DNA from 2 places in the Variovorax sp. SRS16 genome. Region 2 is predicted to be linked to the other one. Evidence: predicted binding sites of a transcription regulator. Region 2 holds the regulator's gene; the other holds the start of a gene.
What was found. The regulator LexA, encoded in region 2, represses DNA repair genes until DNA is damaged. The targets are predictions, from matches to a motif close to ACTGTATNNNNATACAGT.
Positions count from the first base shown of each region.

Region 1: the regulator LexA is predicted to act here: its motif matches at 4,127-4,144, upstream of imuA (translesion DNA synthesis-associated protein ImuA).

Region 1 is NZ_LR594666.1:2,168,124-2,175,975, forward strand. It holds gene E5P2_RS10515 (metallophosphoesterase family protein) at 1-1,720, opposite strand, end outside; gene E5P2_RS10520 (IclR family transcriptional regulator) at 1,825-2,640, shown strand; gene E5P2_RS10525 (aldo/keto reductase) at 2,658-3,599, opposite strand; gene E5P2_RS10530 (helix-turn-helix domain-containing protein) at 3,608-3,889, opposite strand; gene imuA (translesion DNA synthesis-associated protein ImuA) at 4,158-4,955, shown strand; gene E5P2_RS10540 (DNA polymerase Y family protein) at 4,924-6,228, shown strand; gene E5P2_RS10545 (error-prone DNA polymerase) at 6,221-7,852, shown strand, end outside.
Region 2 is NZ_LR594666.1:2,574,176-2,582,027, forward strand. It holds gene E5P2_RS12445 (tetratricopeptide repeat protein) at 1-736, shown strand, start outside; gene E5P2_RS12450 (MFS transporter) at 726-1,886, opposite strand; gene E5P2_RS12455 (D-2-hydroxyacid dehydrogenase family protein) at 1,898-2,905, opposite strand; gene E5P2_RS12460 (hypothetical protein) at 3,055-3,399, opposite strand; gene lexA (transcriptional repressor LexA) at 3,541-4,215, opposite strand; gene E5P2_RS12470 (asparaginase) at 4,289-5,287, shown strand; gene adk (adenylate kinase) at 5,319-5,975, opposite strand; gene kdsB (3-deoxy-manno-octulosonate cytidylyltransferase) at 6,103-6,870, opposite strand; gene E5P2_RS12485 (Trm112 family protein) at 6,889-7,071, opposite strand; gene lpxK (tetraacyldisaccharide 4'-kinase) at 7,052-7,852, opposite strand, start outside.

The DNA of each region.
Region 1 (7,852 bases), 410 kb from region 2:
CGTCCATGAAGGTGTCGTACACGTAGCGGATGCCCGGGCTCGACTTCGACAGGATCATGGCCTCGGCGACGCTCGCCACGTTGGCGCGATCGTCGGCACGCTCGATCGCCAGGCTGGGGCCGCTCAGCTTGAGCGAGGCCAGCACGAGGCAGCCGGTCGCTGCGTGGAATGCCTTCAAGGTCGCGGCCGCGGCGACGAGGGACTGCCCGGCTTCGATGCGGACCGTGACGCCGTCGATCTCGCCGGCGCGGTGTGCCGAGAGGATCATTTCCTCGTGCTCGGCCAGTTCCTCGGGCGTGAATCCGGCCTTGACGAAATGGCTGAAATGCTTGCCGTCGAAATGCGAGTCGTCGAAGGTCAGGATCTTCGCGTAATAGACCTGTGCGCCCGACGACGTGCGCAGTGCGCGCAGCGCACTGCGCTGGCGTGCGAAGCCGTCGAGCGTGGCATTGACCTCGAAAGCCGCGACGCCGCAGGCCTGCAGGTCATGCGCGAGCAGTTCCGCCTTGGGTGCACCGAGCGCCGTCACGATGTAGCGATGGCCCTGGCGCGCCAGCACCTGCATCCGTTGCCTCGATTCGGTTTCGCCGAGGTCCATGTCCGGGACCTTCAGCAGGCGCGCGCCCATTTCCCACAGCGCCAGCAACGGATAGTCGTTGCGCGCCCACTTGCGGCCGAACTCCTGCACGCCGCCGGTCGCGGTGATCTGCATGCTTTCGGCCCATGGATGGCGCAGTTCCACGCCGACGTTGTCGAAGGTCGAGGTCTTCGGGTGTGCGAGCAGCCGTTCGTGTCGCGCAAGGGTCGCATCGCCGGCCTTCGCCTGCGCGCCCATCGTGCGGATCGAATGGGCGACATGGCCGTCGGCATGGACATCGACCACGAAGTAGCCGAGCTTCTCGACGTCGCCGCGGCCGAACTCGACGCTCGGCGCGACCTTGTAGAACTCCGAAAAATCGTGGCGCAGGAAGGCGGTCGAAGGCAGCATGTAGAACTCGGCGTTGCCCACGCGTTCGTACCAGAAGTTGTGGACGTGGCCCGCGAACACGGCCTCGACCTGCGGCCGTTGCATCAGTCCCAGCAGCCAGGACCGGCCCGGCTCGTCGACGTTGTCGTAGTTGCCGCGCTCGCTGCGTGAATGAATGTAGGGCGGGTAGTGCATGAAGAGAAACACGCGCTTGTCGGCGGCGCGTTCGATCTCGTCTTCGAGCCAGAGCTTCTGGCGTTCCTCGTCGGGCAGCCCCGAGTTGAGAAGCAGCGAGTTGATGACGATGAAACGCAGTCCGCCTTCGTCGAAGGCGTGGTAGTCGGCACCGAAGGCCGCGCGGTACGTCTTCAGGAAGGACTCGCAGACCTGGTCGGCCGGCATCCAGTCCACGCGTTTGTCGCCGACGTCGTGGTTGCCCGGCGCGAGATGGACCGGGACCTTGACCGGTGCCGCGATGTCCTTGAAACAACGCACCGCCTCGTCGAAGGTCGGCAGGGACGGCACCGGATGAACGATGTCGCCGAGGTGCACGACGAAGCTCGGGGGTGGATCCATGGCCGCGATGTCCAGGAAGACGCGCCGGGCGCGCGCATTCGCCAGGCGGTTGGTTTCGTAGGGCGAACTGGACACGCCATCGCTTTCGTTGACGTGCGTGTCGGCGACCACCACGAACGAGAACAGGGGACGACCGCGAAGGGCGCTGGGAAAGGTGGGGCCGGTTTCTTCGATCATGGTGATGAGAGATTCGTTATATTGATTTATCGTCAAAATAGTGGAATGAAATTGTCTGAGCGGTTCGATAGAATGTCAATCACCGTTTTGGATGGAGACCTCGTTTGGCCGATCGACCCAGTCCCGACTTCCCGGACGCCGCGGATCTGGTCGCTCATCCCCAATTCGCGTCCACGCTGGCCAATGGCCTGGCGGTGCTCGGCTGCTTCGGCAGCGGCGCGGCGACGCTCGGCAACAAGGAAATCGCGGAGCAACTGGGCATGGCACGGCCCACGGTGTCGAGGCTGACCTTCACCCTGGTGGGCCTGGGCTACCTTCGACGCGATACGCGGACCGGCCGGTACTCCCTCGGGCCCGCCGTTCTCTCGCTCGGCTATCCGCTGCTGTCGCAATTGACCATTCGACAGGTGGCGGGCCCAGCCATGCTCGAACTGGCGCGCTATGCACGCGGTCCCGTGTCGATGGGAACCAGGGATCGGCTGCAGGTCGTTTACCTGGAAACTGTCCAGGGGCAGGACACGAACGACACCAAGCCCGACATCGGCTCGACGCGGCCCTTTTTGCGCACGGCCATCGGTCGGGCGCTGCTGTATGCGCAGGAGGCGCCGGATCGCGCCATCCTCCTCAAGCAGCTCCAGAAAGCCTATCCCGAGGAATGGGACAAGTTCGGTCCGGCGCTGGATCTGGCCTTCGACGAAATCAAGTCGCTCGGCTTTTGCATCGTCTCGACCGACTGGCGGCCGACGCTCGCCGCCGTGGCCGTGCCGATGCGCGGGCGGGTCAACGGCATGTCGCTCGCCTTCAACGCGACAGTGCCCAGCTATTCGACGGACAGGAAGTACCTGGAGACGAACCTCGGGCCGCGTCTGGTCGGGCTGGTGAACAGCATCGAATACAAGCTCGGACTGCAGCAGAGCTGAAGCCGGGGGCCGGACGCCTAAGCGGCCAGTGAGGCGGCGTGCCGCTGCCAGAAGGCCGCGTCGGGCATCGGGCCGGTGCCGGCTGCCGCGTTGTCGGTCATGTGCTCGGGGCTTCCGGTGCCGGGAATCGTGCAGGTCACGGCCGGCGCGCTCAGCACGAACTTCAGCAGCACCTGCGCCCAGCTCGTGCAGCCGATCTCCGCGGCCCAGCCGGGCAATGGCTTGTCGCGCCAGCGGCGCAGCAGGCCGCCGCCGCCGAAGGGCAGGTTGACGATGACCGCGACGCCGCGTTCGGCCGCGAGCGGCAGCAGGCGCTGTCCGGCCTCGCGCGCATCGAGCGAGTAGTTGATCTGCAGGAAGTCGAGCTTCTCGGCACGCAGCACCGCTTCGACTTCGGCATAGGCCGATGACGTGTAGTGCGTGATGCCGATGTAGCGCACGCGGCCCTGGTCCTGCCAGCCGCGCAGGGTCTTGAGGTGGGTGCGCCAGTCGACCAGGTTGTGCACCTGCATCAGGTCGATGCGCTCGGCGCGCAGGCGCTGGAAGGACTGCTCCATCTGCGCGATGCCGGCCTCGCGGCCGCTGGTCCAGACCTTGGTGGCGAGGAAGGCGCGCTCGCGCTGCTTCGATGCGGCCAGCAGATCGCCGGTGATCGCTTCGGCGCGGCCGTACATCGGCGAGCTGTCGATCAGCTTGCCGCCGGCGGCGAACAGCGCGTCGAGCACGCCGGGCAGGCGCTGGTATTCGGCGCTGCCGGGCGCGACGTCGAAGCCGATCCAGGTGCCGCAGCCGATGACGGGCAAAAGCTCGTGGGTGGAGGGGATGGGGCGGGTGTTCATCTTCGTTTCCGTCCGTGGCTGGGAGAAGGCGAGCGGAGGCAGGGCAGTGCAGATCGACAGACCGACGCCGAAGCGCAGAAACCGGGCGCGCGTGACGCCCTCATGGGTTGCGGCTCCCATGTCGCGTCTCAGTCCATCGTCAGTTCGACATGAACGCGACGCCCGATGGCCGTCGCGATGTTGACCAGCGCATCGAGCGAGAAACGCGACACGCGGCCTCGCAACAGGTCGTTCATCCGGGGTTGCGTAATGCCGCAGCGCGTTGCGGCCTGGGTCTGGGTCCAGCCGCTCTCCTTGACGATGGCGGCGATTTTCTGCATCAGTTCCGCGCGCGCCCTGAGATTGGCCGCCTGTTCCGGCGTGTCGGCGATGGCATCCCAGACGCTGGCATGAGTATGAGCAGGGTTCATGTGCACTCCTTGATCATTTGCTGGAAGCGGCGTCGTGCCGTCTCGATGTGCTGCCTCGACGTGGCCTGGGTTGCATCTTGTCGGACATCCGATGGAAAGTCTTTCAGGCATTGAAGGGAGTCGCCGAGCAAGCAGATCGGCTTCATGAATTATATCCAAGTGGATATAAATTGATCACGGCGATTCTGAAAGGCATGTAGGAGGGATAAAGAAAAAGCGCGATGCGAGGCAGAGAATGCTGTATAAAAATACAGTCATCCAATCCATCATGGGCCTCCCTTCCTTCGACTCCTTTTCCCCTGCCGCCCGCCACCACGTCTGGTGCGGCGACGAGCTGGGCCTGTCCGACGCGCAGGTCATCGGCACCGGCCATGCCGCGCTCGATGCGCAGTTGCCCGGCGGCGGCTGGCCGGTCGGCGCGTTGACCGAACTGCTGCAGACCGCGCCCGAGGCGCATGCCTGGCAACTGCTGCTGCCCGCGCTGGCGCAGGCGGTGCAGGGCAGCACCGGGCCGGTGGCGCTGATCGGCGCGCCGCACGAACCCTTCGGTCCGGCACTGGCGGCGCACGGCCTGCCGGTCGAGGCGCTGCTGTGGGTGCGCAGCGAGGCACCCGCTGCGCGGCTCTGGGCCTGCGAGCAGGCGCTTCGCTGTGCCGACATCGCCGCCGTGCTGGCCTGGCTGCCGCAGGCGCGCGTGGGCGAATTGCGGCGGCTGCAGCTCGCGGCGGCGCAGCACGACGCGCTGCTGTTCGTGTTCCGGCCCGAGAGCGCGGCGTATTCGACCTCCCCGGCACGCCTGCGCCTGCAGCTGGCCACCTGCGAGCAGGACCGCACGCAGATCGACATCCGCATCCTCAAGCGCCGCGGCCCGCCGCTGGCCTCGCCGGTGCAGTTGCCTGCGCGCAGCGAGCGCATGGCGGCGCTGCTCGCGGGCAGCCAGTTGCGGCGCAAGCTGCGGCAGCAGCAGGAGGGCGTCGAACCGGCCGCCGGCACGGCCACGGTGGTGCGCATCGAGGCATGGAAAGGAGGAGCGCATGCACTGGATCGCCTTGCGGTGGCTGCCTGAGGGCGATGCCGTCCTGCCGACTCCCGAAGCATTGGGCTGGTGGGCGCTGGGCTTCACGCCGCGCGTCGCCTGGGTCGACGAGGCGCTGCTGCTCGAAGTCTCGGCCTGCGAGCGGCTGTGGGGCGGCCGTCTGGCGCTGATGCGCCTGATTGCGGGCACGAACCCGGCAGCGCCGGTGCGCGTGCAGCAGGCCCAGGGCGCGACCAGCCTGATCGCGCTCGCACGGCTGCGTCTGTTCGCGCGCGGCGAGACGCCGCCTGCCGAGCTGCCCTGCGGCCTGCCGCTCGACACCCTGAGCGCGGCGCACGATCACCTCGACGTGCTGGTGCACCTGGGCTGCCGCACCTGGGGCGAGGTGGCGGCGCTGCCGCGCGCCGGGCTCACGCGCCGCTTCGGCAAGGAATTGCGCGCGGCGCTCGATGCGGCCTATGGCCTGCAGCCCGAAAGCCATCGCTGGCTCACGCTGCCCGATGTCTTCGAGCAGAAGATCGAGCTGCCCGCCCTGGCCGAAGGTGCGCCCGAGCTGATGTGGTCGGCCAACCGCCTGCTGGCCGCGCTGCAGATCTGGCTGCGCGCGCGGCAGCGCGGCGCGGTCGCGGTCGAGCTGCAATGGACGCTGGACCTGAAGCGCCTGGAAGGCGTCGACCTGCCGCCGCACCAGCAGATCATCGTGCGCACGGCCGAGCCCACGCAGGACATGGCGCACCTGCGCCGACTGATGGCCGAGCGGCTCGCGCTCACCTGGCTGGCGGCGCCGGCCAGCTGGCTGCGCCTGCGCTCGCTCGAAACCACGCCGTGGGCCGGCGCGAGCACGAGCTTCCTGCCCGAGGACAACCGCAAGGGCGACAAGCTGCACGAACTGGTCGAGCGGCTCAGCGCGCGGCTCGGCGCAGGGCAGGTGCTGAGCGCGGTCGCACGGGCCGATCACCGGCCGGAGCATCGGCAGGCATGGCAGCCGGCCTTGCATGCGAAGCGAACCGATGCCCCGTCGCCGCCTTCGCGGCCGGAGCCGCCTTACCCTTCATGGCTGTTGCGCGAGCCGCTGCAGTTGGAGATGCAGGGCGAGTACCCCTGCTACCAGGGGGCGTTGCGCAGGCTGGTCGGGCCGCAGCGGCTGGAAGCCGGCTGGTGGGCCGATGGCCGGCCGGCCGTGCGCGACTACTACATCGCCGAAAGCCCGAAAGCCGGCCTCGTGTGGATCTACCGCGAGCGGCCCTCGGCCTGCTTCGCATCGGACGAAGTGCGCTGGTACCTGCAGGGCCTCTATGCCTGAGCTCAGCGACAAGCAACTGCGCGCCCGCATGTCGAAGGTGCATGTGCTGCCGGCGGCCGCGAAGCCGGTGCGCGAACTGCCGGACTATGCCGAACTGCACTGCGTTTCCAACTTCAGCTTCCAGCGCGGCGCATCGGCGCCCGAGGAACTCGTGGCGCTCGCCTACGAGCTGGGCTACGCGGCGCTCGCGATCACCGACGAATGCTCGGTCGCCGGCGTGGTGCGCGCCCACACGGGGCTCAAGGACTACCTCGAACTGCTCGACGAGCAGGACCGCGAAAATCCCGACCTGCCGCCGCATCCGCGCAACCCGGACTTTCGCGTGCTGTACGGCAGCGAGTTCATGTTCGAGCGCTTCCGACTGGTCGCGATCGCACACGACCTCGAAGGCTGGGGCAACCTGTGCGAATTCATCACTGCCGCGCGCACCCGCGCGCCCAAGGGCGACTACCACGTGAGCCTCGAAGACAGCGACATCGCCTCGCTGCGCCACTGCGAGATCCTCCTCGTGCCGCGCCGCGCGTCGTCGGGCGGAATCTTCGACCTGCCGTCGCTGCAGGCCGATGTGGAAACCATTGCCGGCCTGTTCGGGCACACGCCCTGGCTGCTGGTCGAGATGCCCAACGAATGGGACGACGACCTCTGGTTCGCCACGCTGCATGCGCTGGGCGAGCGCACCGGCCTGCCGCTCGTGGCCGCGGGCGACGTGCACATGCATGTGCGTTCGCGCAAGCCGCTGCAGGACGTGATCACCGCCGTGCGCGAGGGCAAGCCGGTCGGCGAATGCGGCTTCGCGCTGCAGCCCAATGCCGAGCGCCATCTGCGTTCACGCAAGCGGCTGGCCGACATCTTCCCGCGCGCGCTGCTCGCCCGCACGCTCGAGGTGATGCGCCGCTGCACCTTCGGGCTCGACGAGATCCGCGCGCATTACCAGTACCCGCTGGAAAACGTCGGCAACGGCGAGACGCCGGCGCAGACGCTGGTGCGCAAGACCTGGGAAGGTGCGCGCGACAAATATCCCGAGGGCATTCCCGAGCAGGTGCGCACGCAGGTGCAGCACGAGCTCGACCTGATCATCGAACTCCACTACGAGATGTTCTTCCTGACGGTCGAGGACATCGTGCGCTTCGCCAGGAGCGAGGACATCCTCTGCCAGGGCCGCGGCTCCTCCGCCAACTCGGCGGTCTGCTTCTGCCTCGGCATCACCGCGATCGACCCCGAAACCGGCCACCTGCTGTTCGAGCGTTTCCTGAGCCGCGAACGCCACGAGCCGCCCGACATCGACGTCGACTTCGAGCACCAGCGGCGCGAGGAAGTCATCCAGTACATCTACAAGAAGTATGGCCGCGAACGCGCAGCCATCGCCGCCGTCGTGATCTGCTATCGCTCGCGCAGCGCCTTGCGCGACGTCGGCAAAGCACTCGGCATCGACGAGCGGCTGATCGACGAATTCGCCAAGGATCACTACTGGTTCGACGAAGCCATCCTCGATCAACGCATGGACGAGGCGATGACACGTGCGGGCGTGCGCGAAGAGCGGCTCAAGCTGCACCAGTGGATCGAGCTCACGCAGCAGCTCAAGGGCTTTCCGCGCCACCTGAGCCAGCATGTCGGCGGCTTCGTG
Region 2 (7,852 bases):
CTTGGCATACCTCGACCTCCTGCGGATCTTCCACTCGCTGGGACGCCAGGAAGACTATGCGCGGCTGGCCGAGGAATTCGAACGTGCGTTCAATGCCGACGTGCCCGTGTTCGAGAAGTTCACCGACACGGGCAGAGGGCTCGAGCACTACCGCAGTGCCCTGGCGCGCATCGAGTCGCAGTGGCCGGCGCCAGGCACCCTGGCCCTTATCGAGGAACTGGTGTTCCGCAAGCCCGGTTCGCACGAAGAAGACGCCTTCGACCTTGCCGCCTACCAGGAGCTGCTGCTGCTGTATTCGGTGGCCAAGGAAGTGATCGATCCGGACAGTGCGCCGCCCGCACCGGTCACGCCGCATTCGTTCCTCGATACCTATGCGCACGACCAGCAACCGACGGCCTCGGCGCCTGTCGAGCCCGAGAGTCCGCCCGAGCCCGTGACGGATGGGCCGACGCTGCCGGCATCGATCTATGGCGCGATCGACCACGGCCTGCAGCACGATACGGTCCTGGTTCCGGATGCGCCGGTGGCGGCGCCGGGCCCGGTTCATGGCGCGTCGCACAGTGCAGCTGTCGGCGAGATGGATCTTGCGGAATTCGACAGGACGGCTTACGAGACCATTGCGGCGCCGATGGAAACGCCCAAGCCGGTACCGCCGATCGACCCGAATGTGATCGACTTCGAACTGTTCGATCCGACCACCGAAGCGGAAATCGCACCGCGGCCCGTCAAACGCTGAGCGCTGCACCGCGCGCCAGCTGTGCGCGGTCCACCGCCACGCTGAGCGCCAGCGCCAACAGCATCGTCACGAGGCCGACCCAGCTCATCCAGCTGGCGGCCTCATGGGCCAGCAGCCAGCCGCCCGCGGCGGCGCCGACGGCCTGCCCCACGTAGATGCCGGAACTGTTCAGCGCGACCGAGCCCGGCGCCAGGACCGGCGCGAGCGAAACCAGTCGCGCCTGCTGCGCCGAATTGGCCGCGAAGCAGCCCAAGCCCCAGGGCACCAGGATCAACGCCAGCCATCCGAGCGTGATTCCGAGCGGCCACAGAAGCAGGCTCACGCCGATCAGCACCGTGGTGATCAACACCATGCGCGACGCGCCGATGCGGTCGATGTAACGGCTCACCAGCACGTTGCCCGCGAGACCGCAGATGCCGAACCAGCCCCAGACGAGGCCCAGTTCGCTTGCGTTCGCGCCCAGGGTCTGCCGGAGAACGGGCGCGAAATAGCTGAACAGGACAAATTGCCCTGCACCTTGCAGGGCAGTGACGGACACGACGCCCATCAGCAAGGGATTCCTGAGCACGCGTCCCCAGGCCTCGCGCGACAACGCGGCGGGGCGGATGCCGGCCGGAAGCCGGGACCAGATCCCGTATGCGCTCAGCACGGAAAGAAACGCGATCGCCGCGAAGGCCGTCCGCCACCCGAAGTGGCCGCCGATGACCGCGCCGATCGGCAAGCCCAGCACCGAGGCCACGGACCAACCCAGAAAGACGAAGGTGACGGCACGGCCTCGCTGTTCGGCGGGCACCAGCATGCCGATACACGCGGCCGCTTGCGCGGTGAAGATGGCAGGCGCGACGACCGTGAGCATGCGCACCGCCAGCAGGCCGCCGAAGTTGGGCATCAGCATGGCGAGTAAATGCCCTGCGGCATACCACAGCATCGTGCAGCTCAGCAGGATGCGGCGGTCCCACCCCGCGACCACGGCAGCCAGCAGGGGTGCGCCCAGGCACATCACGATCGCTGCTGCGGTGATCAGCTGGCCGGCGGTCGCGGGGCTGACCTCCAGCGAGGTGCTGAGTTCATTGAGCGTGCCGGGCACCACCATCACGCCCGTGCCGATCACGAAGTTACCCGCCAGCAGCGCCCACGATGCAGCCGGCAATGCGGGCTGCTTCAACGACGGACCTGCAGCGCGCCGGGATTGACGATGTTGGTGGGGTTGCCCTTGATGAAGCTGACGACGTTGTCGAAGGCCTGGCCGAAGTACATCTCGTAGCTGTCCTGCTCGACGTAGCCGATGTGCGGCGTGCAGATGCAGTTCTCCAGCCGCAGCAGCGCGTGGCCTTGCAGCGGCGGTTCGCTCTCGAACACATCGATCGCCGCCAGTCCGGGCCGGCCGCGATTGAGCGCGGCGAGCAGGGCATCCTGTTCGACCAGTTCCGCCCGCGAGGTGTTGACGAAGAGTGCGGTCGGCTTCATGCGCGACAGATCTTCCAGCGTCACCAGCCCGCGCGTGTCGTCCGTCAGGCGCAGATGGATCGACAGCACGTCGGCAGCCATGAAGAAGGCGTCCCGGTTGGGGGCCACCTGCAGGCCGTCGGACCTCGCCTTGGCGCAGCTTTCTTCGCGGCCCCAAATCACCACCTGCATCCCGAAGGCCTGTCCGTAGCGGGCGACCAATTGGCCGATGCGGCCGTAGCCCCAGATGCAGAGGGTCTTGCCCTTCAGCACCGAGCCGAGCCCGAAGTTGGGCGGCATCGAGGCCGACTTGAGGCCCGACTGCTGCCACGCGCCGTGCTTGAGGTTGCTGATGTACTGCGGCAGGCGGCGCATCGCGGCCATGATGAGCGCCCAGGTGAGCTCTGCAGGTGCCAACGGCGAACCCGTGCCTTCGGCCACCGCAATGCCTTGCTCGGTGCAGGCGTGCACATCGATGTGTGCGCCGACGCGCCCTGTCTGCGAGATCAGCTTGAGCTTGGGCAGCTTCTCGATCAGCTGACGGGACACCTGGGTGCGTTCGCGGTTCAGCACGATCACGTCGGCGTCCTTGAGCCGGATCGAGAGCTGTCCGATGCCCTTGACCGTATTGGTATAGACCTTGGCTGCGTACGCATCGAGCTTGGCGGCGCAGCGCAACTTGCGCACCGCGTCCTGATAGTCGTCGAGGATCACAATGTTCATGGCGTGCCATTGTGCCTCGCGTTGCCAACGCGCCGTGTCGGCGCGTGGCTGGACACGGTTCGGCCGGATGCGCGTGCGGCTAGGTCATCGCCTCGGCGAACGCCCGCGGCGCGGGTCTGGAACCTGCGCCGGCGACAGGCCGCTCCGTGTCAATGCAGTCCGGCTGCTCGTGGTGTTGCGTCCGCGGCCTCCAGGGCGGCCAGCCGATCGAGCTCGGCGCAGACGTCGACCATGCGGCCGGAAATCAACACGCGACTGGCACGCCGGCCGGATTGCTGGGCGTCGACCGTGCGCACGACGCGCAAGGGACGCATCGGCGCTGGCACTTCGGCCTGCGCGGCTGCGCCGGGGTGCACCGCGCAGCTGGGCCGAACACTCACGTACCGCAGGCCAGCCGAAGCGGTGCGGCGCGATCGACGAGCCGGCATCCAGCGGCTCGCCAGCGATTGCAGTGGCGTGAAAAAATCAGCAATGCTGAGAAGAGCGATTCCCATGTGAACTCCAGAAAATCAGAGGTTGAACACAGGCAGGATTGCTTTCATCGGCTTCGACAGGGTGATGGCCTTCGCCATACGCCCGCCACCTGTCGCGGCCGGGATCTTCATGCATGCGGCTGCATGCGATGACTGCCGCAGCTACATCAGCATCGTGTTGCGGATCAGGCCGACTGCAAGGCCTTCAATTTCGAAGGGCTCGCCGGGCTGAACCACGATGGTGGGGTAATCGGGATTTTCCGCATGCAGTTCGATGACCTGCTTATTGCGCTTGAGGCGCTTGACCGTCACCTCATCGCCCAGCCGTGCCACCACGATCTGCCCGTTGCGGGCTTCCTTGGTGGCCTGGACGGCAAGCAGATCGCCGTCCATGATGCCGGCGTCGCGCATGGACATGCCGCGCACCTTGAGGAGGTAGTCGGGCTGGCGCTGGAACAGCGTGTTTTCCACGTAATAGGTTTGATCGACGTGTTCTTGCGCAAGGATGGGCGAGCCTGCGGCCACACGGCCGATCAGCGGCAGCGCCAACTGGGCCATGCCGGGGAGGGACAGGGAGAACTGGTTGTTGCGGGATTCGTTGAGGGAGCGCAGCGCATCGCCCTTGAGGCGGATGCCGCGCGAAGTGCCACTCACGAGTTCGATGACACCCTTGCGGGCCAGCGCTTGAAGATGCTCTTCGGCTGCATTGGCCGACTTGAAGCCGAGCTCGGCGGCAATCTCGGCGCGAGTGGGCGGAGCGCCGGTGCGCGCGATGGCACTCTGGATGAGGTCGAGGATCTGCTGCTGACGGGCGGTAAGCTTGACGGCAAACTGCATGAATGACTCCTTGCGGCACTGGCTGAATATCCAGTACCTGTATTTTTAACCAGTTTCAGAAAGTTGGCAAGCCATGGCCCAGGACATTCGAGACGGCCGGCGCCGCGTGATCGTGTTGGGGACGGGCGGCACCATCGCCGGAAGGGCGGCGGCGCCCGGTGACAACATCGGCTATGCCGCCGGCCAGGTGGGCGTGTCGGATCTGCTGAGCGGCATCGAGGCGCCGGACGGAATTTCATTGTTGGCGGAGCAGGTCGCGCAGATCGACAGCAAGGACATGACGTCGGTGGTCTGGCGCGAGCTCGCCCTGCGCTGCGCTCACTGGCTCGCCGCGCCCGACGTGGCGGGCATCGTCATCACGCATGGCACCGACACGCTGGAAGAGACGGCGTTCTTCCTGCAATCGGTGCTATTGCCGCACAAGCCCGTGGTTCTGACCTGCGCGATGCGGCCGGCCACCGCCCTGGCACCCGACGGACCGCAGAACATGCGCGATGCCCTCGTGGTCGCTGCGATGCCAGGTGCACACGGCGTCGTGGCCGTGTGTGCAGGGACCGTGCACAGCGCGTTCGATGTGCGCAAGGTCCACACCTATCGGCTCGATGCATTCGATTCCGGTGACGCGGGCCCGTTGGGCTATGTCGAGGAAGGCCTTGTGCGGCTCCACAGAAGCTGGCCCGGCGCGGCCGCCGATGTCGCCTCAGGCCTGTTCGAACGGATGATCGAAGCGCGGACATGGCCTCGGGTCGAGATCCTGGTGAGCCACGCAGAGGCGCGCGGGAGCATCGTCGATTCACTGCTCCAGGAGCGTCGGCTCGGTGCGGCAGAGCCGGTACAAGGCCTGGTGTTCGCGGCCACCGGCAACGGCACGCTTCACCATGCGCTCGAAGAGGCAGCGCTTCGGGCGCAATCCGCCGGTGTGGCCGTGGTGCGTGCGACGCGATGCGCGCAGGGGCGCATCCTGCCGAAAGCCGGCGAAGCGGAATCGATACCCAGCGCCGGCGCCTTGACGCCGGTGAAGGCGCGCATCGCCCTCATGCTGGAACTCCTGGGCAGCCCATCGACCGCCTGAGAGAACCGGAATGTTCGCGCGAAGGGGCCGATCAGCTGCTCAACGCCGTGAGCGCGCGCTGAGTGATCTCATCGACCGTGCCCACACCGCTGATGGCGCGGTACTTCGGCGCCGCAGCCGGCTCGGCCTTGGCCCATGCCGCGTAATAGTCGACCAGGGGACGCGTCTGCTGGCTATAGACCTCGAGGCGCTTGCGCACGGTGGCTTCCTTGTCGTCCTCGCGCTGGACCAGGTCATCGCCCGTCAGGTCGTCCTTGCCCTCGGTCTTCGGCGGGTTGAACTTGACGTGGTAGATGCGTCCCGAGGCCGGATGCGAGCGGCGACCGCTCATGCGCTCGACGATGTCTGCGAAAGGCACGTCGATCTCGAGCACATAGTCGAGGTTGACCTGCGCCGCGCGCATGGCTTCGGCCTGCGGAATGGTGCGAGGAAAGCCGTCGAAGAGAAAACCGTTCGCGCAATCCGGCAGTGCGAGACGTTCCTTGACGAGGTTGATGATCAGATCGTCGCTCACAAGTGCGCCGGATGCCATGACGGCCTGCGCCTGCAGGCCGAGCGCGGTGCCCGCCTTGACCGCGGCTCGCAGCATGTCCCCGGTGGAGATCTGGGGGATGCCATATTTCTGGCAAATGAAGGCGGCCTGCGTGCCTTTGCCTGCCCCGGGGGCGCCCAACAAAATCAGTCTCATGGTGTCCTCGGACGGTTCTTTGAATTCTGTCGCGCCATGCACACTCGCCACGTGAGCGGCGCAGGGCGGAGTTGGATCGAGGATAGCATGCGTCCCGCGGCCGAATCGCGGACCAGGGCGAGGCTGGCTACGCGGCCGACAGCAGGGCGCGCACGCGGGCCAGGTCTTCCGGCGTATCGATGCCCGGCCCTGGCGCATGGTCGCTGACATGCACCGCGATGCGGTGCCCGTGCCACAGTGCGCGCAGCTGTTCCAGCGCTTCGGTGCCCTCGATCGGTGCCGGCGGCAGATCCGGAAACCGGCGCACGAACCCGGCGCGGTAGCCATAGATGCCGATATGACGCAGCGCTTGCGGTGCACGCGGCAATGTGGTCGGGCCTTTCCCAGCAAAGCCGTCGCGCCACCATGGGATCGGCGCGCGACTGAAGTAAAGCGCGTTGCCCTGCGCATCGAGCACGGTTTTCACGACATTCGGATTCACGAAATCGTCGACCGAGTCGATCACGTGTGCTGCCGTGCTCATCGCCGCATCGGGATGCGAGTCCAGAGTGTGGGCGACGGCATCGATGAGCGCCGGATCAATCAGTGGCTCGTCGCCCTGCACGTTGACGACGATCGCATCGTCCGCGAGGCCGAGCAGGGTGCAGGCCTCGGCGAGGCGATCGCTGCCGCTGGGATGGTCGGTGCGGGTGAGCAGGGCTTGCACGCCATGGGCCTCGCAAGCGGCAACGATGCGCGCATCGTCCGCGGCCACCACGACGCTGCGTGCGGCAGACTGATGCGCGCGTTGCGCAACGCGAACCACCATCGGCAGGCCGGCAATGTCGGCCAGCGGCTTGTCCGGCAAGCGCGTCGACGCCAGCCTGGCAGGGATGAGAACGGTGAACGAAACCACGCTTTGCCGCGGCCCGGCTCAAAGGCCCAATTCTTCGTCGGAAAGGGTGCGTGCTTCCGTCTCGAGCAGCACGGGGATGCCGTCGCGCACCGGATAAGCGAGGCGTGCGCTGCGCGAGGCAAGCTCCTGCTTCTCTGCATTCCAGGTCAGCGGGCCCTTGGTCACGGGGCAGACGAGCAGTTCAAGCAGCTTGGTGTCCATCGAGGGATGATAGCTTCGCATCGAGCGCGGCGAAAAAGGCCGGCGCGGGTTCGAACACCAGAGGGATGGTCAAGGCTGCAGGGGCCGTTCGCCACAGTTTCACGGCGTCCTTTTCCGTGCAGATCAGCGTGTGGCTGCCGTCGTTGGGCGGGGGCGTCCAGTCATGAAAATCGTCGTGATCGGGCAATGCGATGCATTGCGCCAGGCTCAGACCGGCCTCGCGAAGCATCTGGAAGAACGCGTCGGGCTTTGCGATCGCGGCGACGGCGATCAGGTGCCGTCCGCTCAACGAGGACAGCGCAATGGCCGTGCCGTCGCTTTGCAGCGCATGGTCGGCCAGCATGCGGCGGGCGCCGAATCCGGCAAATGCCGGGTGGCGCCCGGTATGAAGGATCAGGTCGCAGGGGCGCGGCCAGCGCTCGCGCAAGGGGCCGGCCGGAAGCAGCCAGCCATTGCCGGTGCCGCGATCGTCGAAGACGCAGATCTCGACGTCGCGCGCCAGCGCCCAATGCTGCAGGCCGTCGTCGCTCACGATGACCTGGATCGCAGGATGGCGCGCAAGCAGGGCGCGGGCTGCTGCCGCACGCTGCCGGGCGACGAAAACCGGCGCATGGGTCGAGCGGCGGATCAGCGCGGGTTCGTCGCCGACCTCGTCAGGATCGCTGTCGTCGAACACCTCGCGGCAGTCGTCGGTCGACCGGCCGTAGCCGCGCGACACCACACCGGCCGTGATGCCGCGTGCATTCAGGTGCCGCAAGATCGCCATCACCACCGGCGTCTT